Regions from separate parts of the Erwinia pyrifoliae DSM 12163 genome, predicted to be linked through region 3. Evidence: predicted binding sites of a transcription regulator. Region 3 holds the regulator's gene; each other region holds the start of a gene.
What was found. Region 3 encodes LexA, which represses DNA repair genes until DNA is damaged. Its sites were predicted from a motif close to TNCTGTATGTACATACAGNA; they were not measured.
Positions count from the first base shown of each region.

Region 1: EPYR_RS07955 (YebG family protein) is a predicted target of LexA. The motif match lies at 2,261-2,280, and genes of this name have one in related genera.
Region 2: uvrB (excinuclease ABC subunit UvrB) is a predicted target of LexA. The motif match lies at 5,269-5,288, and genes of this name have one in related genera.

Region 1 is NC_017390.1:1,790,931-1,798,929, reverse strand. It holds gene EPYR_RS07965 (S9 family peptidase) at 1-837, opposite strand, end outside; gene EPYR_RS07960 (sugar phosphate isomerase/epimerase family protein) at 1,092-1,904, shown strand; gene EPYR_RS07955 (YebG family protein) at 1,946-2,245, opposite strand; gene purT (formate-dependent phosphoribosylglycinamide formyltransferase) at 2,384-3,562, shown strand; gene zwf (glucose-6-phosphate dehydrogenase) at 3,764-5,239, opposite strand; gene pyk (pyruvate kinase) at 6,000-7,481, shown strand; gene EPYR_RS07935 (MFS transporter) at 7,693-7,999, shown strand, end outside.
Region 2 is NC_017390.1:2,651,852-2,659,850, reverse strand. It holds gene bioB (biotin synthase BioB) at 82-1,113, shown strand; gene bioF (8-amino-7-oxononanoate synthase) at 1,113-2,267, shown strand; gene bioC (malonyl-ACP O-methyltransferase BioC) at 2,248-3,006, shown strand; gene bioD (dethiobiotin synthase) at 2,999-3,667, shown strand; gene EPYR_RS12010 (ABC transporter ATP-binding protein) at 3,720-4,436, opposite strand; gene uvrB (excinuclease ABC subunit UvrB) at 5,365-7,389, shown strand; gene EPYR_RS12000 (gluconeogenesis factor YvcK family protein) at 7,432-7,999, opposite strand, start outside.
Region 3 is NC_017390.1:3,633,063-3,641,061, forward strand. It holds gene EPYR_RS16485 (CsbD family protein) at 1-151, opposite strand, end outside; gene dinF (MATE family efflux transporter DinF) at 366-1,688, opposite strand; gene lexA (transcriptional repressor LexA) at 1,871-2,479, opposite strand; gene EPYR_RS16500 (diacylglycerol kinase) at 2,590-2,955, opposite strand; gene plsB (glycerol-3-phosphate 1-O-acyltransferase PlsB) at 3,083-5,506, shown strand; gene ubiA (4-hydroxybenzoate octaprenyltransferase) at 5,602-6,468, opposite strand; gene ubiC (chorismate lyase) at 6,470-6,994, opposite strand; gene psiE (phosphate-starvation-inducible protein PsiE) at 7,133-7,549, opposite strand; gene EPYR_RS16525 (YjbH domain-containing protein) at 7,779-7,999, opposite strand, start outside.

The DNA.
Region 1 (7,999 bases), 1.8 Mb from region 3:
ATAGTGATCGACGCTGTATTCATGGTCTTTACGACGTGCGCTAAACCGCTGCGGCTGCGCATTGGCCTGCTGCGCATCCAGCAGCATGACTTCGCTGGTGGTGCTGCTGCCAAGTACGATAGTAATAAACTGCTCTGAGGTGGTCTTATCAAGGCCGACATAAAAAGTGTCATCCTGCTCTTCATACACCAGCTGGTCCTGCTGCTGTGGAGTACCGAGCGAATGCCGCCATACCTGATAAGGCAGCAAAGTCTGTTTATCCTTCAGCACATAATAGAGCGTCTGTGAATCGCCAGACCAGGCCATGCTGGAGGAGACGCCCTCCAGCACCTCGGGATACCACTCGCCGCTGTGCAAATGACGTAGACGAATGGCATATACCCTGCGCGACAGAAAGTCTTCGGCCACCGCCATTGTCTGGTTATCCGGGCTGATGGCCACGCCACCCAGGGTATAAAACTCGCTGTCGGCAGCACGCTGGTTACCATCCAGCAGCGTGTCCCAGACTTCCGGCGTGAGGGTGTCCGCTGGCTGACGGGTATACAGGGTATATTCGTTGCCTTCCTCATAGCGACTTTGATAGCGGAAGCCGCTTTTAACATAGGGCACGGAATGATCCCGCGCCGGTATACGCCCAACGATCTCCTTTAGCAACTGCGCCTGGAGTGCCTGTTGCGGCTGAAGCTGCTGCAGACAAAAGTCGTTTTCAGCGCTAAGGTGCGCCAGCACCTGCGGATCTTCACGTCGATCGTCACGCAGCCAGTAATAGTTGTCGGTGCGCGTATCGCCATGCAAGGTCATAACATGGGGTATTTTCTTTGCTTTTGGTGGCGTCATATTTCGTTCGCAATGTGAGTTCAGGTAGGTCAGGTTGACACCTGGCTGGCAGATTGCCAAGTAAAGATAATGCGCCAGTGGAACGATTGACGTCGATCACCGGGCGTCTCAACAGCGACGTAAGGAAATGTCAAAGGAGGCAAAGACGATAACACGTCATCTTAATGCGCGCACATCATGTAAAAGGCGGGTTTGCGCCAGCCGTTATTGGCTTCTACCCTGAAAGCAGCAAGAAAAAAAATAAGGAAACGACGGTGAAGCTTTCAGACAACCCATTATTTATCAATACTATTCTGCTTGGCGGTAGTAGCGAAGAGAAATTACGCGCGGCCGCTGCGGCGGGGTTTCAGCAGGTGGAACTGTGGCAGCAGGATGTGGCAACAGCAGCAATGGGCGCTGCTGGCCTGGCCAATCTCTGCTCACGGCTGGCGTTATCATTGACGGATTACCAGGTGTTGATGGACTTTGATGGCGCACCGGATGAGATGCGCAATAATAAGCGTAACGAAGCCCTGGAGATGATGTCAACCGCACAACGATTGGGAGCCACTACGCTACTGGTCCCTGCTTCGACTCATCCCGCATGTTGTCAGCAGCGAACAGAAGAAGATTTACGCTGGCTGGTACAGCAGGCGGCACGCCACCATCTGCGCGTGGCCTATGAAGCGATGGCGTGGAGCCGGCACATTAACAACATCGCCGCAGCATGGCAGCTGGTGAAGCGCATCAATGCACCCAATCTGGGGCTGGTGGTCGACGCATTCCATATCTTTGTTTTGCAAAGAACGCTGGCAGATCTGGAAGGCATCCCGGCCGGCAAGATATTCCTGGTGCAATTGTCGGATCTGGATACCCAGCCGGATGCGCAACAGTTAAAAAAGGTTGCCCGCCATGACCGCCTGCTGCCAGGCGAAGGCCACTATCCGTTGCGGGCGCTACTAGAGCGCCTGCAACAAATTGGATACCAAGGGCCAATCGGACTTGAAGTCTTCAACGATCGGCTGCATCAGGCCGATCCCGTTATCACCGCAAAGGCGGCGATGGCGGCGTTACGCCAGCTGATGTAACCCGGCCAGATGGCCACGCCAGCTGGCCCGTCCTGGTGCACTCAGCCCGCTACCGCCCGCAGTTTGCTTTCGCTCACGTCGTCGCTTTTATCGGCGGCGTTTTCATCAGGCAGCCTGCCGGTGCGCAGGATCTGCTGCAGCACGTCTTTGTTTTCCGCCATAAAAAGCCCCAGCGATTCGTTCTGCTGATCCTCCATGTCCAGCGGACTGGCCGCCAGCCAGTCAGAGAACACTTCGGCCATATCGAGCATTTTGTCGTAGGCATCCGCCTCTTTTTTACTGGCAAACGTCATCTTTTCTTCACCTTTTCTGACGACGATATATTGAATTTCGACAGCCATAATTTCGCCCTGTTTAACTGTGTTTTTATACAGTATAGCAGCATGGCTTTTTTTCCTCAAGCGCCGGATGACGGATGAACACGCAAACGTTTTCGTTTATACTGCTGCGGTTTTTTTTAATCTACTCAGGTGGCGATGATGACAACTCTTGGAACCGCTCTGCGCCCGAATGCAACGCGCGTAATGCTGTTAGGATCGGGTGAACTGGGCAAAGAAGTGGCGCTGGAATGTCAGCGTTTGGGCGTGGAAACGATCGCGGTAGATCGCTACGCGGATGCCCCGGCCATGCAGGTTGCCCATCGCAGTTATGTGATCAATATGCTGGATGGCGCGGCTCTGGCAGCGCTGATAGCTAAAGAAAAGCCGGATTTTGTGGTGCCTGAAATTGAAGCCATCGCCACGGATATGCTGGTCGAACTGGAAAAACAGGGCCAAAATGTGGTTCCCACCGCCCGCGCCGCACGGTTAACTATGAATCGGGAGGGCATTCGCCGCCTGGCGGCAGAAGAGTTGCAGCTTCCCACTTCGGACTATCGCTTCGCCGACAGTTATGATGCATTTTGTTCCGCAGCACAAGCTATTGGCTTCCCGTGCATTATTAAGCCGGTGATGAGCTCCTCCGGCAAAGGCCAGAGCTTTATCCGCAAGGCCGCACAGCTGGCCAACGCCTGGGAATATGCTCAGCAGGGTGGCCGTGCAGGTGCCGGGCGCGTGATTGTTGAAGGCGTGGTGAAATTCGATTTTGAAATCACCCTGCTGACCATCAGTGCCGTGGATGGTATTCATTTTTGCGCGCCCATTGGCCATCGCCAGGAGGATGGCGATTATCGTGAGTCGTGGCAGCCACAGCAGATGAGCCAGCTGGCCCTGCAGCGCGCCCGGCAGATTGCCGAAAAGGTCGTGGCGGCTCTCGGTGGTCACGGCCTTTTTGGCGTGGAGCTATTTGTCTGTGGTGATGAGGTGGTGTTCAGTGAAGTGTCACCGCGCCCGCACGATACCGGCATGGTCACCTTAATTTCACAGGATGTTTCTGAGTTCGCCCTGCACGTTCGCGCTTTCCTCGGTCTGCCGGTGGGGGCAATACGTCAATATGGGCCGGCGGCATCGGCGGTTATCCTGCCGGAGCTACACAGTGATAACGTTCATTTTGCCAACCTTTCAGCCGCAGTCGGCGCGGGTCTGCAGGTTCGTCTGTTTGGCAAGCCGGAAATCCAGGGTAAACGCCGTTTAGGCGTCGTGCTGGCAACCGGGAGTGATATTGAGGATGCGGTACAGCGCGCCACAACGGCTGCCGCCGGCGTCAACGTCAGTGGCTGATAGCTACCGGCGCTACCGGGGGCGAATCAAATCTTCGCCCCAGATACTGCCTGCCGTGCCAGTTGGGTAATGTGATGGTCATCCCCTGTTTCCAGCGCATCGGCTGGTAACTGCCCGGCGAGCGTCGGCTTATTGTGCATAACCCACTATTTTTAGTGAAAAAAAAAGCCCGCCGAAGCGGGCTGCAACATTCAGCTCAATTTATTCAAATTCATTCCATGAGCGGCCATCACGGGTGATCATCGCTACCGAAGCCACCGGCCCCCAGGTACCCGCTTGGTAAGGTTTAGGCGCTTCTTTATCTGCAGACCAGGCATCCATGATGGAATCAACCCACTTCCAGGCCTCTTCCACTTCATCACGACGTACAAACAGGGCCTGGATACCGCGCATGGTTTCCAGCAGCAGGCGCTCGTAGGCATCCGCCAGATGAGACTGATTGAAGGTCTCTGAGAAGCTCAAATCCAGTTTGGTGGTTTGCAGGTTATGTTTGTGATCCAGTCCGGGCACTTTGTTGAGGATCTGGATATCGACGCCTTCATCCGGCTGCAGACGAATGGTCAGTTTGTTTTGCGGCAGTTCCTGCCAGCTGTCTTTGAACAGGTTCAGCGCCGGATTTTTAAAGTAGACAACAACTTCCGAACACTTGGTCGGCAGACGTTTACCGGTGCGCAGATAGAACGGCACGCCAGCCCAGCGCCAGTCGTCGATATCAACCCGGATAGAAACGAAGGTTTCCGTATTGCTGGACTTGTTTGCGCCCTCCTCCTCCAGGTAGCCAGGGACTTTTTTCCCCTGCACAAAACCTGAAGTGTACTGGCCGCGTACGGTTTTTTCACGCACGTTGGTATGGTCAATGCGGCGCAGGGAGCGCAGTACCTTGACTTTTTCATCACGAATACGGTCAGCAGACAGATCTGCCGGCGGTGACATCGCGATCATGGTTAACACCTGCAGCAGGTGGTTCTGAATCATGTCGCGCATCTGACCGGCTTTATCGAAGTAGCCCCAACGCCCTTCGATCCCTACCTCCTCTGCCACGGTTATCTGCACATGGTCGATAGTGCGATTGTCCCAGTTTGCGGCAAACAGCGAGTTAGCAAAGCGCAGTGCCAGCAGGTTAAGCACGGTCTCTTTGCCGAGATAATGGTCAATGCGGAAGACCTGGCTTTCTTCGAAGTACTCACCTACCTGATTGTTAATTTCCTGCGAAGTAACGAGCGAGGTGCCCAGCGGTTTTTCCATTACTACGCGTGCTGGTTTGGCATTGAGTTTGGCCTCGCCCAGCCCCTGACAAATAGCACCAAAAGTGCTTGGCGGCATGGCAAAATAGTTGATGGTGATGCGTTTTTTCTGGTCGAGCATTTTGCCAAGTCGAGGGAAATGACTGCTGTCAGTCACGTCAAGATTACAAAAATCGAGTCGGCTGCTGAGTTTATCCCACAGCGCCTCATCAATTTTTTCCTTCATAAAGGTTTCCAGCGCTTCACGCACGACCTTGGTATAAGCGGCTTTATCCCATTCCGCACGCCCCACGCCTATGATGCGTGACTCTTCATGAATCTGACCGGCTTTTTCTAACTGATACAGTGAGGGCAGCAGTTTTCGGCGTGCAAGGTCGCCTTTGGCACCGAAAATAACCAGATCGCATGCCTGGGCTGTTTGTGTAACCGCCATTTCATTCTCCTCGTTGCAGGATTAGCCAGTCCCGTAGATTCCGAACCAGGACAGGCTCTTAGTGTCATTTTGTATCTGTACAATGTACTGCTTTTGCCCGGTCCACGTAAACCTGGTGACGCAGGTCTGGCACAATGTATTCAATCAATGCGTTATTTTGTGGCAAACCACAGCGGGCATCCGCCCGTTCAGGCCTGAATTCTCATTATTGCCGTGAGTCAGATGACCTGTTTGAGCATCAGACTCGGCTCATTCACGACTAAAACGGAGTCTGATGCTGTGGTGACTCTGCGTTAAGCACTTAAGGTCAACGTCTATTCTCTACAAAATGACATTGATTTCTCCTTTGATTGAAATCGTCAAAATGTATAGGCCATTAACTGTATGAATAATAGACTGAAATAAAATTTTTGCTGTTCAAATTAGCAAAATGCCTGCCGGGATCTGCTGTCACTTTTGCAAAAAAAGCCCTGCTCCGGCAGTGGCTAACGCGCAGCAAGCCATCACCACCGGACATCTCATTAAGACTGAAGGAAAATGACCAAGGCCAGTAAGTGTTTAAGCTCAATGTTGACTATTGAGTTTACCGCTTTAGGTGATACCTTATGTGTGCATGTGCTTATGAAACTCTCATGACTCCTCTTGTCTCACCTCTGGCCAGAACCCCTGCAGGATGTTGAGAGCGCACAACAGACAGTTAAGACCTCTGCACATATTATTTCACAGGGATAGACTCACTATTCACTTCAGGTCGTATACAATGAATAATCAATCATCTTCACTTCTTCATCCTAAGTACCTTTCTCGTCGCCTCAGAAGAACCAAAATTGTTACCACGCTTGGCCCCGCTACCGATCGTGACAACAATCTGGAAAAGATCATCGCTGCGGGTGCCAATGTGGTACGACTGAACTTTTCACACGGCACCGCCCAGGATCACCAGATGCGCGCAAATAAGGTGCGCGAAGTCGCGGCAAAACTGGGGCGACACGTCGCCATTCTCGGCGATCTTCAGGGACCGAAAATCCGCGTTTCAACTTTCAAAGAAGGGAAAGTTTTCCTCAACCCAGGCGAGCGTTTTCTGCTGGATGCCAGCCTGGGTAAAGGCGAAGGCGACAAAGAAAGAGTAGGCATTGATTATAAAGGCCTGCCCGCTGATGTCGTACCGGGAGATATCCTGCTACTTGACGACGGGCGTGTGCAGCTGAAAGTGCTGGAAGTTAAAGGCATGAAGGTGTTCACCGAAGTGACCGTCGGCGGCCCGCTATCGAATAATAAAGGGATTAACAAGCTCGGCGGGGGGCTGTCGGCCGAAGCCCTTACGGAAAAAGACAAGGCGGATATTCTCACCGCCGCGCAAATCGGCGTCGACTATCTTGCCGTATCCTTCCCGCGCTGTGGTGAAGACCTGAATTATGCCCGCCGCCTGGCGCGTGAGGCCGGATGTGAAGCCAAAATCGTCTCCAAAGTCGAACGTGCTGAAGCGGTTGCCAGCCAGGAAGCGATGGATGACATTATTCTCGCCTCCGACGTGGTGATGGTTGCGAGGGGCGATTTGGGGGTGGAAATCGGTGATCCTGAGCTGGTTGGCATCCAGAAAGCGCTGATCCGCCGCGCACGCCAGCTGAACCGCTCCGTCATCACCGCCACTCAGATGATGGAATCAATGATAACTAACCCGATGCCAACCCGTGCTGAAGTCATGGACGTGGCCAACGCCGTACTGGATGGTACCGATGCGGTGATGCTGTCTGCAGAAACCGCCGCCGGACAGTACCCGGCAGAAACCGTCTCCGCCATGGCCAGGGTATGTGTGGGGGCAGAGAAGATCCCCAGCATCAATGTTTCCAAGCATCGCCTCGACGTTCAGTTTGACAATATCGAAGAAGCCATCGCCATGTCGTCCATGTACGCCGCGAACCATCTGCAGGGCGTGACCGCGATTATCACCATGACCGAATCCGGCCGTACTGCGCTGATGACCTCACGTATCACCTCAGGACTGCCGATTTTCGCCATGTCACGCCACGAGCGCACGTTGAACCTCACCACCCTTTATCGCGGCGTCACCCCGGTCTATTTCGACAGTCATAACGACGGCGTGGCTGCCGCACACGACGCGATTAACCTGCTGCGCGATAAAGGCTTTTTGGTGTCCGGCGATCTGGTTATCGTGACTCAGGGCGACGTGATGAGCACCACGGGTACCACCAATACCAGCCGTGTACTGCGCGTTGAGTAATCATGTCTGAAGCAATCGGGTCTCAGGCCCGATGGTTTCTCACCCGCTTGCCCCCTTCCAGTTCGTCTGCGTGGTTGCCGATCGGGTTATCATTTGCTTTATCTGCAAATGATAATTTTCCAGTATTTCCAGGTCAAAATACGGTATGTTAGCGCGGTCGCTAAGCCTCCGTGCTTTTTTTACTTTTATGCAATTCCAGGAAGGAGCCAGAATGGCGTCATACACCCCCGTGTCGAGCCTGACTCGCCGACATCTGATTTTCCCTTTATCATTAGTTCTGTTTGAGTTTGCCACCTATATCGCTCATGACATGATCCAGCCTGGAATGCTGCAGGTGACCGAAGAGTTCCACGTCAGCCCGGAGTGGGTTTCAGCCTCGCTGACGGCCTATCTGATTGGCGGCATGATGCTGCAATGGCTGCTTGGCCCGCTCTCCGATAAACTTGGACGACGGCCCGTGTTGTTGTCCGGCGTCGCCTTCTTTATGCTCACCTGCCTGGCCACTCACTGGGTGCAGA
Region 2 (7,999 bases), 980 kb from region 3:
CTTGTAAACCAAAAATAAAAAAATTAGTTTACAAGTATAACCAGGCCGTACAGACAATTGACAGATTTTTTGGAGCAAGCAATGGTAACACGTTGGACTCTTTCTCAGGCACAGGCGCTGTTTGAAAAGCCTTTTCTCGAACTGATGTTCGAAGCCCAGCTCACTCATCGCCAGCATTTTGATCCGCGACAGGTTCAGGTCAGTACGCTGCTGTCGATCAAAACCGGCGCCTGTCCGGAAGACTGTAAATACTGCCCGCAAAGCGCCCGTTACAAAACCGGGCTGGAATCCGAACGCTTGATGGAGGTGGAAGAGGTGCTCAGTTCGGCGCGTAAGGCTAAAGCCGCCGGATCGGGGCGTTTCTGCATGGGGGCCGCGTGGAAGAATCCCCACGAGCGCGATATGCCGTATCTGGAAAAGATGGTGCAGGGGGTGAAGGCAATGGGGATGGAAACCTGCATGACGCTGGGTTCGCTCAGTCAGCAGCAGGCGCAGCGGCTGGCAGATGCCGGGCTGGATTTTTATAACCACAACCTTGATACCTCGCCGGAGTTTTACCGCAGTATCATTACTACGCGCAGCTATCAGGATCGCCTTGATACGCTGGGTCAAGTGCGCAATGCCGGGATCAAAGTCTGTTCCGGCGGCATTGTCGGGCTGGGCGAAACGGTGCAGGATCGCGCCGGATTATTAGTGCAGCTGGCAAACCTGCCGGAGCCGCCGGAAAGCGTGCCGATCAACATGCTGGTCAAGGTGAAAGGCACGCCGCTGGCCGATAACGATGACGTCGACCCGTTTGATTTTGTGCGCACCATCGCGGTGGCGCGCATTATGATGCCGCGCTCCCATGTTCGACTTTCTGCCGGACGTGAGCAGATGAGCGAACAGACCCAGGCGCTATGCTTTATGGCCGGAGCCAACTCCATTTTCTACGGCTGCAAACTACTGACCACCCCCAATCCGGAAGAGGATAAAGACCTGCTGCTGTTCCGCAAGCTGGGGCTTAATCCACAGCACAGCACCATGCAATCCGGGGATAACGCGCAGCAGCAGGCGCTGACCGCCCGTGTGCTGAATGCCGACAGCGAACTGTTTTACAACGCGGCGCTGTGATGAGTTGGTCACAGCGGATTGAGCAGGCGCTGGTCAAGCGCCGCCTGAACGGACAATATCGCCAGCGCCAGCTCAGCCAGCAGGCGGATGCCCGCGCGCTCAGCGTGGCGGGGCGTCAATATCTTAATTTTTCCGCCAATGATTACCTGGGCCTTAGCCACGACAGGCGCATCGTCAGCGCCTGGCAGCAGGGGGCAGAGCGCTATGGCGTGGGGGCTGGCGGATCGGCGCATGTCACCGGCTACCGCGCTCCCCAGGCGCAGCTGGAAGAGCAGCTGGCCGACTGGCTTGGCTACCCGCGTGCGCTGCTGTTTATCTCCGGTTTTGCCGCTAACCAGGCGGTGATAGCGGCGATGATGGCAAAAAAAGACCGCATCTTCGCCGATAAGCTGTGCCACGCTTCGCTGCTGGAAGCCGCCAGCCTCAGTCCTGCCACTCTGCGCCGATTCAGCCATAACCAGCCGTCCGCGCTGGCGAAACTGCTGGCAACAGAAGGCGACGGAGAAACGCTGGTGGTGACGGAAGGCGTCTTCAGTATGGACGGTGACCGCGCCCCGCTGAAGTTACTTCACCCGCTGGCACGAACGCGTGGTGGCTGGCTGCTGGTGGATGACGCACATGGCGTGGGCGTTTGCGGCGAGCAGGGGCGCGGCAGCTGCTGGCAGCAGGGCGTACAGCCCGAACTGCTGATTGTCACCTTTGGTAAAGCGTTTGGCGTCAGCGGCGCGGCGCTGCTGTGTGATAACACCACTGCCGACTATCTGTTGCAGTTTGCCCGTCACCTGATTTACAGCACCGCCATGCCGCCTGCCCAGGCCTGTGCCATCCGGGCGGCATTGGGCTGCATTCAGCAGGGTGACGATCTGCGTCAGCGGCTGGCGACCAATGTCACCCGCTTTCGCCAGGGGGCGCTGGGGCTGTGCTGGCAGTTAGCTGCGTCCGACAGCGCCATTCAGCCGCTCATCGTCGGTGATGAGCAGAAAGCGCTGACGCTGGCACAGCGGTTGCGGGATCGCGGCTGCTGGGTGAGCGCCATCCGTCCACCCACCGTGCCGCCCGGTACCTCACGCTTGCGCATTACGCTAAGCGCCGCCCACCGGGCGGATGATATCGACCGCCTGCTGGAGGGACTGTATGCCACAGACGGTGAATAAACAGGCCGTGGCGGCGGCGTTTGGCCGCGCCGCCCGCAGCTATAACCAGCATGCAGAGCTGCAACGTCAGTGCGGCGAGCGGCTGCTGGAACATGCCCGCCCCGGTAATGCGCTGCGGGTGCTCGACGCAGGCTGTGGCACCGGCTGGTTCAGCCAGCGCTGGCGAGCGGGTGGGCATTGGGTTACCGCGCTCGATCTGTCAGAAAAGATGTTACAGCATGCGCGGGAAAATCAGGCGGCAGACTGTTATCTGCCTGGCGACATCGAAGCCTTACCCTTCGCCGACGCCAGTTTTGACCGCTGCTGGAGCAATCTGGCCGTCCAGTGGTGCAGCAGCCTGCCGCTGGCGCTGCGGGAACTGCGGCGCGTCACGAAACCGGGCGGGCAGGTGCTGTTTTCCACCCTGACGGAGGGGTCGCTCAAGGAAGTGAGCGCGGCCTGGCAGCAGATCGGGCGCAGTGCACCGCTCAACCGTTTTGCCAGCCTGCCGGTGATTGAGCAGGCGGCGGGTAGCCTGGCGTTGACGCTGGCCGGTTATACGCTAACGCTGGCCTTCCCGGACGTGCTCAGCGCGCTGCGTTCGCTGAAGGGGATTGGGGCAACCCATCTGCATCAGGGGCGTTCGAATGGCATGATAAGTCGGCGCGAGCTACAACAGCTGGAGCAGGTCTGGCAGCGCGATGCGCGCGGCTGCCTGTTAAGTTATCAACTGGTATCAGGAGTGATTGAGCGTGAGTAAACGTTGGTTTGTCACCGGGACCGATACGGAAGTGGGCAAAACCGTCGCCAGCTGCGCGTTACTGCAGGCGGCAACGGCGGGGGGCTACCGCTGTGCAGGTTACAAACCGGTGGCCACCGGCTGTGAAGTCACCGCGCAAGGGCTGCGTAATGAGGATGCGCTGGCACTACAGAAGTACAGCAGCGTGCGCTTGCCGTATGAGATGGTCAATCCGCTGGCGTTTGCCGAGCCGACTTCACCGCATATTATCAGCGCGGAGCAGCAGCGGCCCATCGCCGCCAGCCAGCTTTCTGCCGGACTGGCGGCGGTGGCACAGCGGGCTGAATGGGTGTTAACCGAAGGAGCGGGAGGATGGTTGACGCCGCTTGCAGCCAGCCTGACCTTCGCACAATGGGTAGAGCAGGAGCAGATGCCGGTGATTCTGGTGGTAGGGGTAAAGCTGGGCTGTATTAACCATGCGCTGCTGACCGCCGGGGCGGTGCTGTCCAGTGGTCTGCCGCTGGCGGGCTGGATAGCCAATGGCATCCAGCCTGCAGGCAAACGGCACCGGGAGTATCTGGCCACCTTGAACGCGCTGATAGCCGCGCCCTGTCTGGGTGAAATTCCCCATCTGGCTGGGGGCGGTCGGGACCACCTCGGCCGTTATCTCACCCTGCCATGATCCTCTCCGGCCAGGTGGTGAAACGGCCCGTGCCGCTGGCCAGCCGTGGCGATCACACCGCCAGCCACGTATTGACCACGCGGTCATCGAGCAGCGCCACTTTGCCGTGAGCCACATTACGTCCGCGATGCAGCAACAGAAAATAGTCGGCTACGCGACGGATAAACGACAGGCGCTGTTCCAGCAGCAGAATAGTCATACCAAAATCGTGACTCAGTCGATGGATCAGATTTCCCATCTCCTCTTCCAGCCACGGTGACATGCCTTCCGTGGGTTCATCCAGAATCAGCAGCCTGGGCTGCAATACCAGCGCACGCGCCAGCGCCAGCTGTTGCTGCTGGTCGATGGCCAGCTCACCGCTGCGCTGGTGGCGCAATGACCACAGCGCAGGAAACAGATCATAAACCCTCTTCGGGATCGCCCTGTGGCATGCCATACCTGCACCGGCCAACAGGGCGATTTGCAAATTCTCTTCAACGCTCATCTGAGAGAAAATGTGCCGTCCTTGTGGCACATAACCGATCCCCAGCGAGGCGCGGGTTTCCACCGGTTGCAGCAGCAGATCCTGTGGCGGCCCGCTGACACCCTGCCATGTCATGGAGCCGCTGTTGATCGGCAGATGTCCCATAATGCAGTTTACCAGCGTGGTTTTCCCCATGCCCTGCCGCCCGAGAATACCGGTGCAGGTACCGGGTTCAAGCTCCAAATCGACGTCCCACAAAATGTGGTTTTGCCCGTAGAACTGATTGACTGAACGTAAACTGAGCATCTGACACTCTCCTCCAGAAAGTTTTAGATCGCACCTGTTTTGCTTACGCTCTTTGTCGTATGGCAAACAGTCTGGCGTACCATGAACAACCGTTGCGGCTTGATGCTTTTCGCTATGGTGTTGTGAAAGCATCAGGCATTGCAGCGTAATGCTATGTCATTATCATGACCATGCAATCATCGCGCCAGGTGAGTGATGAGGCCGGCTTTTCGCGTTGCCTGCACCCTGGTGCAGGTTATTGATGAGCGCAGCTAAACTGTTCAGCGGGGTAAATAGCATTTTGCACTGGGTCAGTGCCTGCTGCTAATCAGTGATGGTGCAAGTGCCGGATCCGCTGGCAACCAGCCTGTACAACGTGGTATCACAGAGAAGATGCGCCAGGATGCGGTCAAATGTGTTTTTCAGTGCGTAACGGTGTGACGGCGGCGCTAAAAAAACCGCAGAAAAAAAATATTTACCGGACTTAACCGTACATGGGGATGAGTTATACACATCAGACGTCTCAAGCGCTGTAGACAGTTATCCACCATTCCTGTGGATAACCTTGTGTATTAGACTGTGAAAACTAGCGCAATACGAGAGCGGACGCGGCTTTGCTGCGGGTTGGTGCGAAACTCGGCTTTATTGAATATATGCTTAAAATCAACTGGTTATATAAAATCAATAATCTCTTACTGATGGAATCCATTGGTGAAGACTTTCAGCCGGCGCTCTTGACAAACAGTAAAATCTGAATCCTGTGGGGATAAGCTCTTTGCTTACCCGGTTCAGCTCCTGGCACCATGCCGGGCAATACAGCATCTCTGGCCGACAAAACGGCATCATGGCGTATAGCTGTGATTATATCCAGTGTTTTTTGCTGGCAAAATCGTCAGAGCCGGGTAGAATGAGATGCTGGTTCGTGTCCATCTTCATCAGGTAGCCTGAAATGAGCAAAGTCTTCAAACTCAACTCCGAATTTAAACCCGCTGGTGACCAGCCGGAGGCTATCCGTCGCCTGAAAGAGGGGCTGGAAGACGGCCTGGCGCATCAAACCCTGCTCGGCGTGACCGGGTCGGGTAAAACCTTTACCGTGGCTAACGTGATTGCCGACCTGAACCGCCCGACGATGGTGCTGGCTCCAAACAAAACGCTGGCGGCGCAGCTGTACGGCGAAATGAAGGAGTTTTTCCCGGATAACGCAGTAGAGTATTTTGTCTCTTATTACGACTACTACCAGCCTGAAGCTTACGTTCCCAGCTCGGACACCTTTATCGAAAAAGACGCTTCGGTGAACGAACACATCGAGCAGATGCGTCTGTCGGCCACTAAAGCGCTGCTGGAACGGCGTGACGTGGTGGTGGTGGCATCGGTATCGGCGATTTACGGCCTCGGTGACCCCGATCTCTATCTGAAAATGATGCTGCACCTGACGCGCGGTATGGTGATTGACCAGCGCGCCATTCTGCGCCGGCTGGCAGAGCTGCAATATGCGCGCAACGACCAGGCTTTCCAGCGCGGTACGTTCCGCGTACGCGGAGAGGTTATCGATATCTTCCCGGCGGAGTCTGATGATTATGCGCTGCGCGTGGAGCTGTTTGACGAAGAGGTGGAGCGGCTGTCCATTTTTGACCCGTTAACAGGCCAGATTGAGTCGGTGATCCCGCGTTATACCATCTATCCCAAAACCCACTACGTGACGCCGCGCGAGCGCATCCTGCAGGCGATGGAAGAGATCAAAGAAGAGCTGGTGCAACGGAAAAAGGTGCTGCTGGATAACAACAAACTGCTGGAAGAGCAGCGCCTGAGCCAGCGCACCCAGTTCGATCTTGAGATGATGAACGAGCTGGGCTACTGCTCCGGGATTGAAAACTACTCGCGCTATCTGTCCGCACGCGGGCCGGGCGAAGCGCCACCCACGCTGTTTGACTATCTGCCCGCCGACGGTCTGCTGGTGATTGATGAATCCCATGTGACTATTCCGCAAATAGGCGGCATGTACCGTGGCGACCGGGCGCGCAAAGAAACGCTGGTGGAGTACGGTTTCCGTCTGCCGTCAGCGCTGGATAACCGCCCGATGAAGTTTGAAGAGTTTGAAGCGCTGGCACCGCAGACCATCTACGTTTCCGCCACGCCGGGTCATTACGAACTGGAAAAATCGGGTGGCGAGGTGATCGACCAGGTGGTGCGTCCTACCGGACTGCTCGATCCGATTGTTGAAGTGCGCCCGGTGGCAACGCAGGTGGACGATCTCCTTTCTGAAATCCGCCAGCGCGTGGCGATTAACGAACGCGTGCTGGTCACGGTACTGACCAAACGTATGGCGGAAGATTTAACCGAATACCTCACAGAGCACGGTGAGCGGGTGCGCTATCTGCACTCGGACATTGATACCGTGGAGCGCGTGGAAATCATTCGCGATCTGCGGCTGGGCAAGTTTGACGTGCTGGTAGGGATCAACCTGCTGCGTGAAGGGCTGGATATGCCTGAGGTTTCGCTGGTGGCCATCCTCGATGCAGACAAAGAGGGCTTCTTGCGTTCTGAGCGTTCCCTGATCCAGACTATTGGCCGTGCTGCGCGTAACCTTAGCGGTAAGGCGATCCTCTACGGCGATAAAATCACCCCGTCGATGGCGCGCGCAATTGGCGAAACCGAACGTCGCCGTGAGAAGCAGCAGCTGCACAATGAAGAGCACGGCATTGTCCCGCAGGGCCTTAACAAGAAAATCTCCGATATTCTGGAGCTGGGCCAGGGGCTGGCGAAGAACAAAGCCAAACCGCGTAATATGAAAGGGCGCAGTATTGTCGAAGACGATCCGGCCTACGTCGATCTGTCGCCGCAGGGACTGCAAAAGCGCATCCACCAGCTGGAAGCGCAGATGCAGCAGCATGCACAGAATCTGGAATTTGAACAGGCCGCCCAGGTTCGTGACCAGCTGCACCAGGTGCGCGAGCTGTTTATCGCGGCGTCCTGATTGGCGCCGTTACCGGGGGCGCAGCCCGCCGGTAAACGGCCATTACCTCATTGACTGCACTGCCCGTTCCAGTGCCTTGCGCAACAGCTGGCGGTCATGACGGTAGGGGATATCCTCTGCTTCCAGCGGTTGCTGGATAACCAGGCGCTGCCCAAGCCGGGCGCTGTCAACGCATGGCCCCAGCAGCAGCGCATCAACCACCTGTTTCCCTATCACCTTTTCCATCATTTCCAGCTTGTTAGCGGTCGTCATCCCGGCAGCCGCCGGACTCAGTTCTTTACCCAGATTGCCGATGAATACCATCGTCGCCGTGGTACGGCGCAGCGCCTGTGCAATCTCCGGTAGCAGCAGTACCGGCATCAGGCTGGTAAAGAAACTGCCGGGGCCGATAAGGATCAGGTCGGCTTGGCCAATCGCCTCTACCGCTTCACGCGTGGCGCTAACCGCCGGTGAGAGCATCAGCTCCTGTGGTGGCAGCGCCATCAGGTCAATGTCCGTTTCGCCATAGACCAGACGCCCGTCAACGTCCCGTGCCACCAGATCGACCGGTTGTTCGGACATCGGGATCAGGAATGCGTCAACCTTCAGCAGATTTCGGATCACATTAATG
Region 3 (7,999 bases):
TCTGATAGCCATAGCGTTCCTGAATCTTACCGACCAGCTGATCGCGTTTGCCTTCAACAACCGTCAGATCATCATCGGTCAGCTTACCCCACTGCTCTTTAACTTTACCTTTAAACTGTTTCCAGTTACCGCCGGCTTCGTGTTTATTCATAATATGCATCCTCTACCTTGGGTTAAAACAGCTATTTAGCTTCATAGTTCGGCTTATAACCAGATTAATATCTGGTAAAGAACCTGACACAGAGACAATGGTAGTAGAGAAATAGCACTGCGGAAGTCAACCCGCTGGTTATCGGTCGGAATAATATAAAAAATAGTTCTAAATCAGAATGATATAAGGCACCCAGGCTGAGTAATAAATTTTGTCAACGAACAAACCAGCTGCCGTTACGCCAGTGCCTCCGCCATATCACCCACAGCGTAATACCACGCAGCAGCAGAAATACGGTTACGGCCAGCCACAGGCCATGATTGCCCAACCACGGCATGCTAAGCAGCGTCAGGGCAAAACCCAGCGCGGCGACCGCCATACCATTACGCATTTCTCTGGCGCGTGTAGCACCGATAAACATGCCGTCCAGCAAATAACAGCCAACGCCTGCTAACGGTATCAGTACCTGCCACCACAGGTAGCGATCCGCCAACTGGCGCAGCGGTTCCAGTGACGTCAGCAGGACTACAATCTGCGATCCGCACATGGCATAGATTAGCGAGAAAGCCAGCGCTACCAGCAGCGCCTGCCGACAGGCAGAGCGCCATACGGTGAGTAACTGCTTACTATCACCAGCCCCGAAAGCTTCCCCGGAGCAGGCCTCGACCGCATAGGCAAAGCCATCAAGGGCATAAGCGGTGAAGGTAAGGAACATCAGCAGCACCGCATTGACCGCCACCACGTCATTCCCTAAGCGTGCGCCAAGGAGAGTCAGGGTGGCAAAGCAGATTTGCAGCAATAACGAACGCAGCATAATATCGCGATTCAGTCGCAGCAGGCGCGTCAGATCCCCACGCCATGCCTTAAGCATCAGACGCAGCGACAGCCCGCGCAGCACCATTACCCGCCTGACCAGCAGCAGCCCGACGATCAGACTGATATACTCGGCAATGGCCGTAGCTGCGCCCGCTCCCTGCACGCCACATTTAAGGCCAACCACAAACCACAGGACCAGCAGGATATTCACCAGGTTGCCAACGACCATCAGGATCACCGGCGCACGAGCATATTGCACGCCCAGCAGCCAGCCAAGCAGCACCAGGTTTACCAGTGTGGCAGGTGCGCTGAGCCAGCGCACCTGCATAAATAGTGCCGCCTGATGCAGGACCTGCTGGCTGCCGCCGGTCAGTTTCAGTGCCAGATGGATAAGCGGCGTTTTCAGGGCGATAAACAGCCCTCCCGCCAGCAGAGCCAGCAGAAGTGGCTGCATTAACGCCCTGCCCAGCGCGAGTTTGTCGTTAGCCCCAAACGCCTGCGCCGTAAGCCCGGTGGTACTCATGCGTAAAAAAAGCAGCAGCATAAACAGGAAGCTGGTCACCGTGGTGCCAATCGCCACGCCGCCGAGATAAGCAGCGCTGTCAAGATGGCCAATGACAGCGGTATCTACCAGCCCCAGCAGCGGGACGGTGATATTGGAGAGGATCATGGGCAGCGCCAGCCGCCAGAGATGTTTGTCAGCAGGAGATAATAAACGCATTAACACCTTTGTGTGCCGGCAGCAGGTGGTACGTTAGCCGCCCTCTTCTCCCCGCATCGCTTATGCTGGCGGGCGCGTTGGCTAATCGCCCTGCTGCAACTCGCATTATCTTGAGTAAAATGGCTGCTTCGGGGAGCTACGCGCCGTGGGTACAGCGCGCAATATTCGGTAAAGGACGACGTTTAAAGCCAGTTTCCGTTGCGGATGACGCCAACTGCCAGCCCTTCAATGGTCAGCGTTTGCTGACGCAGGTCGACCACAATCGGCTGGAACGCCGGATTTTCTGGCAGTAGCTCCACCATATTTCCATTTTTTTTCAGCCGCTTAACGGTAACTTCATCATCGATGCGTGCCACAACAACCTGACCATTGCGCACATCTTCCGTTTTATGCACCGCCAGCAGATCACCATCCATAATACCGATATTTTTCATTGACATACCGCTAACACGCAGCAGGAAATCGGCACCTGGTTTAAACAAGCCCGGGTCAACCTGATAGTGCCCTTCGATATGCTGTTCTGCCAGCAGCGGCTCACCGGCTGCTACCCGGCCAATCAATGGAAGCCCGACCTCTTCTTCCATCATCAGGCGGATACCGCGTGAAGCACCAGAGACAATCTCAATTACGCCTTTACGCGCCAGTGCTTTAAGGTGCTCTTCAGCCGCATTTGGAGAGCGGAAACCGAGCTGCGCGGCTATTTCTGCCCGAGTCGGGGGCATACCGGTTTGATTAATGTGGTCGCGAATCAGGTCATAAACCTGCTGCTGCCTTGCCGTTAGTGCTTTCATTCCGCCCCCCTGGTTGTTTATACAGTCGACTGTGAGTATATACAGGTATTTCTGTATTGAAAACCTAAAGCTGGGCTAAATTCAATTTGTTGAGTTTTCTGAGTGACTCATCACAAAAGCGGCAGCAGCAGCATGATCCAAACTAAGACGGCCAACAAAATCGTTATCAATACGGCGGCGGAACCCATGTCTTTTGCCCGGCCGGCGAGGGGATGGATTTCATGACCAATACGGTCTACGACCGCTTCGATGGCGCTATTCAGGATCTCGACGATGATCACCATCACGACGGAGCCTATCAGCAGCACACGAGTTATCGCGTCGACATTAAGAAAACCAGCAATAACAATGGCGATAATCGCTGCCGCAGCTTCCTGGCGAAAGGCCGCTTCATGCCGCCATGCGCCGCGCAGACCTTTCCAGGAATACCCGGCAGCCTTAATAATTCGCATCAATCCGGTAGCGTTATTTGCCATAATGAGATAGTCCTTTAAGAAGTTGAATGTCATTCACTGGATGTTCTGGTTTTGTAACATCACAGATTCCGCTGGCACTTTCTGGTATGCTTGCGTCGCTTTGCTAACAAGAGGCTTTATTTTATCTATGTCAGGTTGGCGTAATTTATATTATAACTTATTGAATTTACCGGTTAAATTACTGGTAAAAAGTAAAGCAATTCCGGCCGAGCCGGTTGCTGAACTCGGGCTTGATACGTCGCGCCCTATTATGTACGTACTGCCTTATGATTCAAAGGCCGATCTCCTTGCGCTGCGCGATCAGTGTCGCAAACAGGACTTGCCCGATCCGCTGGAACCGCTGGATATCGATGGCAATTTGCTGCCACGCCACGTCTTTATCCATGATGGCCCGCGCGTATTCCCCTATTTCGTCCCGAATCTGGAGTCGGTTAAGCTGTTCCATGACTATCTGGATTTGCACCGCAACCATCCGGAACTTGATGTCCAGATGGTGCCCGTCTCGGTGATGTTTGGACGCGCCCCAGGCCGCGAGGTGCAGGGCGACGATCAGCCGCATCTGCGCGTGCTGAACGGCATCCAGAAATTCTTTGCCGTATTGTGGTTAGGCCGTGACAGTTTTGTGCGTTTCTCACCGATGGTGTCGCTGCGCCACATGGCAACAGAACACGGCACCGACAAAATTATCGCCCAGAAGCTGGCCCGCGTTGCGCGCATGCACTTTGCCCGCCAGCGTTTGGCGGCAGTCGGGCCACGCCTGCCGGTACGTCAGGATCTGTTCAATAAACTGTTACAGTCCAAGGCCATCGCTAAAGCGGTAGAGGATGAGGCGCGCAGCAAGAAGATCTCCCACGAGAAAGCGCAACAGAATGCGATAGAACTGATGGAGGAGGTCGCTGCCGACTTCTCTTACGAGGCGATTCGCCTCACAGACCGCATCATGGGCTGGACCTGGAGCAAACTCTACCAGGGCATTAACGTTAACGGCGGCGAGCGCGTGCGCCAGCTGGCGCAGGACGGGCACGAAATTGTGTATGTGCCGTGCCACCGCAGCCATATGGATTATCTGCTGCTCTCTTACGTGCTGTATCACCAGGGTCTGGTACCGCCGCATATTGCCGCCGGGATTAACCTGAATTTCTGGCCAGCCGGGCCGATCTTCCGTCGCCTGGGCGCGTTCTTTATTCGCCGCACCTTTAAGGGCAACAAACTTTATGCGACGGTGTTCCGTGAATACCTCGGCGAACTGTTCACCCGTGGTTATTCGGTTGAGTATTTCGTGGAAGGTGGGCGCTCACGTACTGGCCGTTTGCTCGATCCCAAAACGGGTACGCTGTCGATGACCATTCAGGCGATGCTGCGCGGCGGCAATCGCCCCATCACCCTGGTGCCGATCTACATCGGGTACGAACATGTGATGGAAGTAGGAACCTACGCCAAAGAGCTGCGCGGAGCGACCAAAGAGAAAGAGGGCTTTATGTCGATGGTACGCGGACTGCGCAAGCTGCGTAACCTCGGCCAGGGTTACGTTAACTTTGGTGAGCCGCTACCGCTGGTCAGCTACCTCAACCAGCAGGTGCCAGAGTGGCGTGAGGCCATCGATCCGATTGAATCCCAGCGCCCGGCATGGTTAACCCCGGCGGTTAATGATATTGCGCAGCAGGTCATGGTACGGATTAATAACGCCGGGGCGGCGAATGCCATGAACCTGTGTGTTACCGCGCTGCTGGCTTCACGTCAGCGCTCCATGACCCGTGAACAGCTCACCGGGCAGCTTGACTGCTACGTACAGTTGTTACGTAACGTGCCGTACTCTCCTGACTCCACCGTGCCAGCCCTGGCGCCTGAGGCACTGCTTGAGCACGCGCTCGGCATGAATAAGTTTGAGCTGGAGCAGGACAGCATTGGTGAAATCGTCATTCTGCCGCGCGAGCAGGCGGTGCTGATGACCTATTATCGCAATAACATTCACCATATGCTGGTCATGCCGTCGCTGATCGCCGCCATTCTGATGCAGCACCGCGAAGTGAGCCGCAGCGAACTGCTGCGCCAGGCAGGCGTGATTTATCCTATGCTCAAAAGCGAACTGTTCCTGCGTTGGCAGGAGCAAGAGCTGCCTGACTTGCTGGACGCATTAGTGGCTGAAATGGCTCGCCAGGGGCTGCTGATAGCGGAAGATAGCCGTCTGCGTCTGAGCGCCGCGCGTTTCCACACCCTGCAATTGCTGGCCGCCGGCGTACGCGAAACCCTGCAACGCTACGCCATTACTTTCTCAATCCTCAGTGCCGATCCGACGATTAACCGTGGCACGCTGGAGAAAGAAAGTCGCACTATGGCGCAGCGCCTGTCGGTGCTGCACGGTATTAACGCCCCGGAGTTCTTCGACAAAGCGGTATTCACCTCTCTGGTGTTAACCCTGCGTGATGAAGGCTATATCAGCGATTCCGGCGATGCTCAGATTGAGCGTACCGGGCAGGTTTACCAGCTGCTGGCTGACCTGATAACACAGGATGTGAGAATGACCATTGAGAGTGCGGTCGGGCACGAGTGATGTGGTGTGGCGGTCGCGCCGGGCAAAACGGTGCGACCCGATGCATCAGAGCCGCTGGTTTTCCAGCGGCTCTTTTTATTATCCAATGCTGATTATTATCCGATGCTGAGCGCCACGCCGATAAACAGCAGCAACCCTACCCAGTTGTTGTTCAGAAAAGCCTTGAAGCACAGCTCGCGCTGACGCCGGGCGATCAGCTTTTGCTGATAGATAAACAGCGCGCCCGCAGCCAGAACCGTGCCGTAAAAGACCCCGTTCAGCCCCATCCGCCAGCCAACCAACGTCAGCAGAAGCAATGTCGCCAACTGCAACATGCCAATAATCAGTTTGTCATAACGGCCAAACAGGATTGCGGTAGATTTCACGCCGATTTTCACATCGTCATCGCGGTCAACCATCGCGTATTGCGTATCGTAAGCCACCGTCCAGCAAATATTCGCCAGGAACAGCAGCCAGCAGCTTAGCGGCACGCTTTCGCTCACCGCCGCCCACGCCATCGGGATCGCCCAGCCAAACGCCGCCCCCAGCACCACCTGTGGCAGATGGGTGTAACGCTTCATAAACGGGTACATCCAGGCCAAACCCAGCCCGCCCAGCGACAGCCAGATGGTCATGCTGTTCATCGTCATTACCAACGCGAAGGAGACAAGCACCAGCCCGGCAAACAGCAGCTTCGCCTCGCGCGCTGTCACCGCGCCGCTTGGCAACGGCCGCTCACGGGTGCGCTTAACGTGTCCGTCAATTTTGCGGTCGGCAAAATCATTGACGACACAGCCCGCCGCACGCATAAAGAAGACGCCCAGCACAAAGACCGACAGCACCTTGAGCGGTGGGACCTGCATCCCCGCCAGCCACAGCGCCCATAATGTGGGCCATAGCAGCAGCAATGAACCAATAGGTTTATCGATGCGCATCAGACGGCAGTAAGCCGAGAACCGACTCATTTGCACGCTTCTCTCCATGCTACAGCGCCCCTTTTGCCAGGCTTCCATACAGCGGGGAAGCGGGTAAAAACAGTTCGGTGAGTAACAGCGGCTTTCCCGACAGGCGTAAACGCGAGCGTCGCGCCCACAGACCTGCGCTCTGGCCAACGTCGATGAAGTCACGGGTTAAGGCTGAGGAAGCAAAAAGATAACGCCCCAGCGGTACGGTGCCCAACTGCTGTAACTTCTGCTCCGGGCCAATCAGCGTTGACTCAGGCACCAGCGTCCGCGCCACCAGCCACGGCACCCCGTCGGCACACAGCTCAATCTCACGCAGCCAGTAACGGCTTTCTGCCGGCAGCAGAACAACCTCTTGCGCGATTTCCTGTGGGCTGACAAACCCCTCACGTAACAGATTAACCGTGACTAACTGACAGTGGCCTTCAAACCGCCGGGTCATGGAGTCGACTTCCAGCAGCCAGTCAAGCAGAGGGGCGGTCAGCAAGGGTGATGAGTCGGGGAGCCATTCGATCGCGCGTAATAGCGACAGCGCGTTCTCCGCCATAGCACTTCTCCGTAAAAATTTCGGTGCGCCAGTGTAACGCAGACCCTGCCAGCAAACCTATCAATGCGTGGCAGATTTTTGCCGCGTTGAGCCTGCCACAGCCCACGCGGCTGGGCTGGAGCAGGCGTTGGCCAGCAGTTATTCGCGCTTCAGGCTATTGGTGTTCGCCAGCCACAGGGTGATGACTAAGATCAGGATCGCTATCGAGTAGGCCAGGGTATCAAACGGGTTTTTATGATCGACGATGATCAGGCGAATAATTGCGGTAATACCGATATAAACGAAATAGCGCAGCGGGAAGTGATAACCCGACTGGAAGTACTTGATGATTAGGGCAATGAACTCGAAATAGAGAAAATAGATGACGATGCCATCAATCAGTAGATAGGACGAGGTTTGTTCTCCGGTATTCAGCAACACATTGCCGAGATGCATGGTCTCTTTGCCGAGGAAGATAATCAAAATACAGGCAAGAACAATCAGGCCAGCGTTTAACACCATTTGCAGGGCAAATGCTAAGCGAATGGCCGGAGTATTGCGCACAGGGGAAGTCATGTTACACCTCAAAAAGTCATTGTCGCCGTCGGGGTTCACGACGGCGACAATATGCTTTAACGTGATGCAGATCACAAGACATCCCGGCAACAGTGATGCTGCCGTTTCCCGGTAAAACGGCTTAACGGCGCAGCAAAGCATGAAGCACATGGACACGCCAATATACGCCCGATCGCGGCTGCTGGCGGGCAGGCATCTTGCGCATCTTGCCCAAAGCAAGCCCTGCGAATTATCGGTAGCTGGCGTCGCGATCGCTGGTCATATTATACAGCGGGTATTTACGTCCCAACATCTGACCACCATCACGCGTCAGCGGCGTCCAGTTAATCTGCGCACGATCCCGTATTGGTGTAACGCTGAACACATCCAGCGGCACGGAAATATAGAAACCTTTGGTAAAGTCCCCTTCGCCGTACTCTTGCGCCGAGACGTTGGTTTTAGTGGCATAAG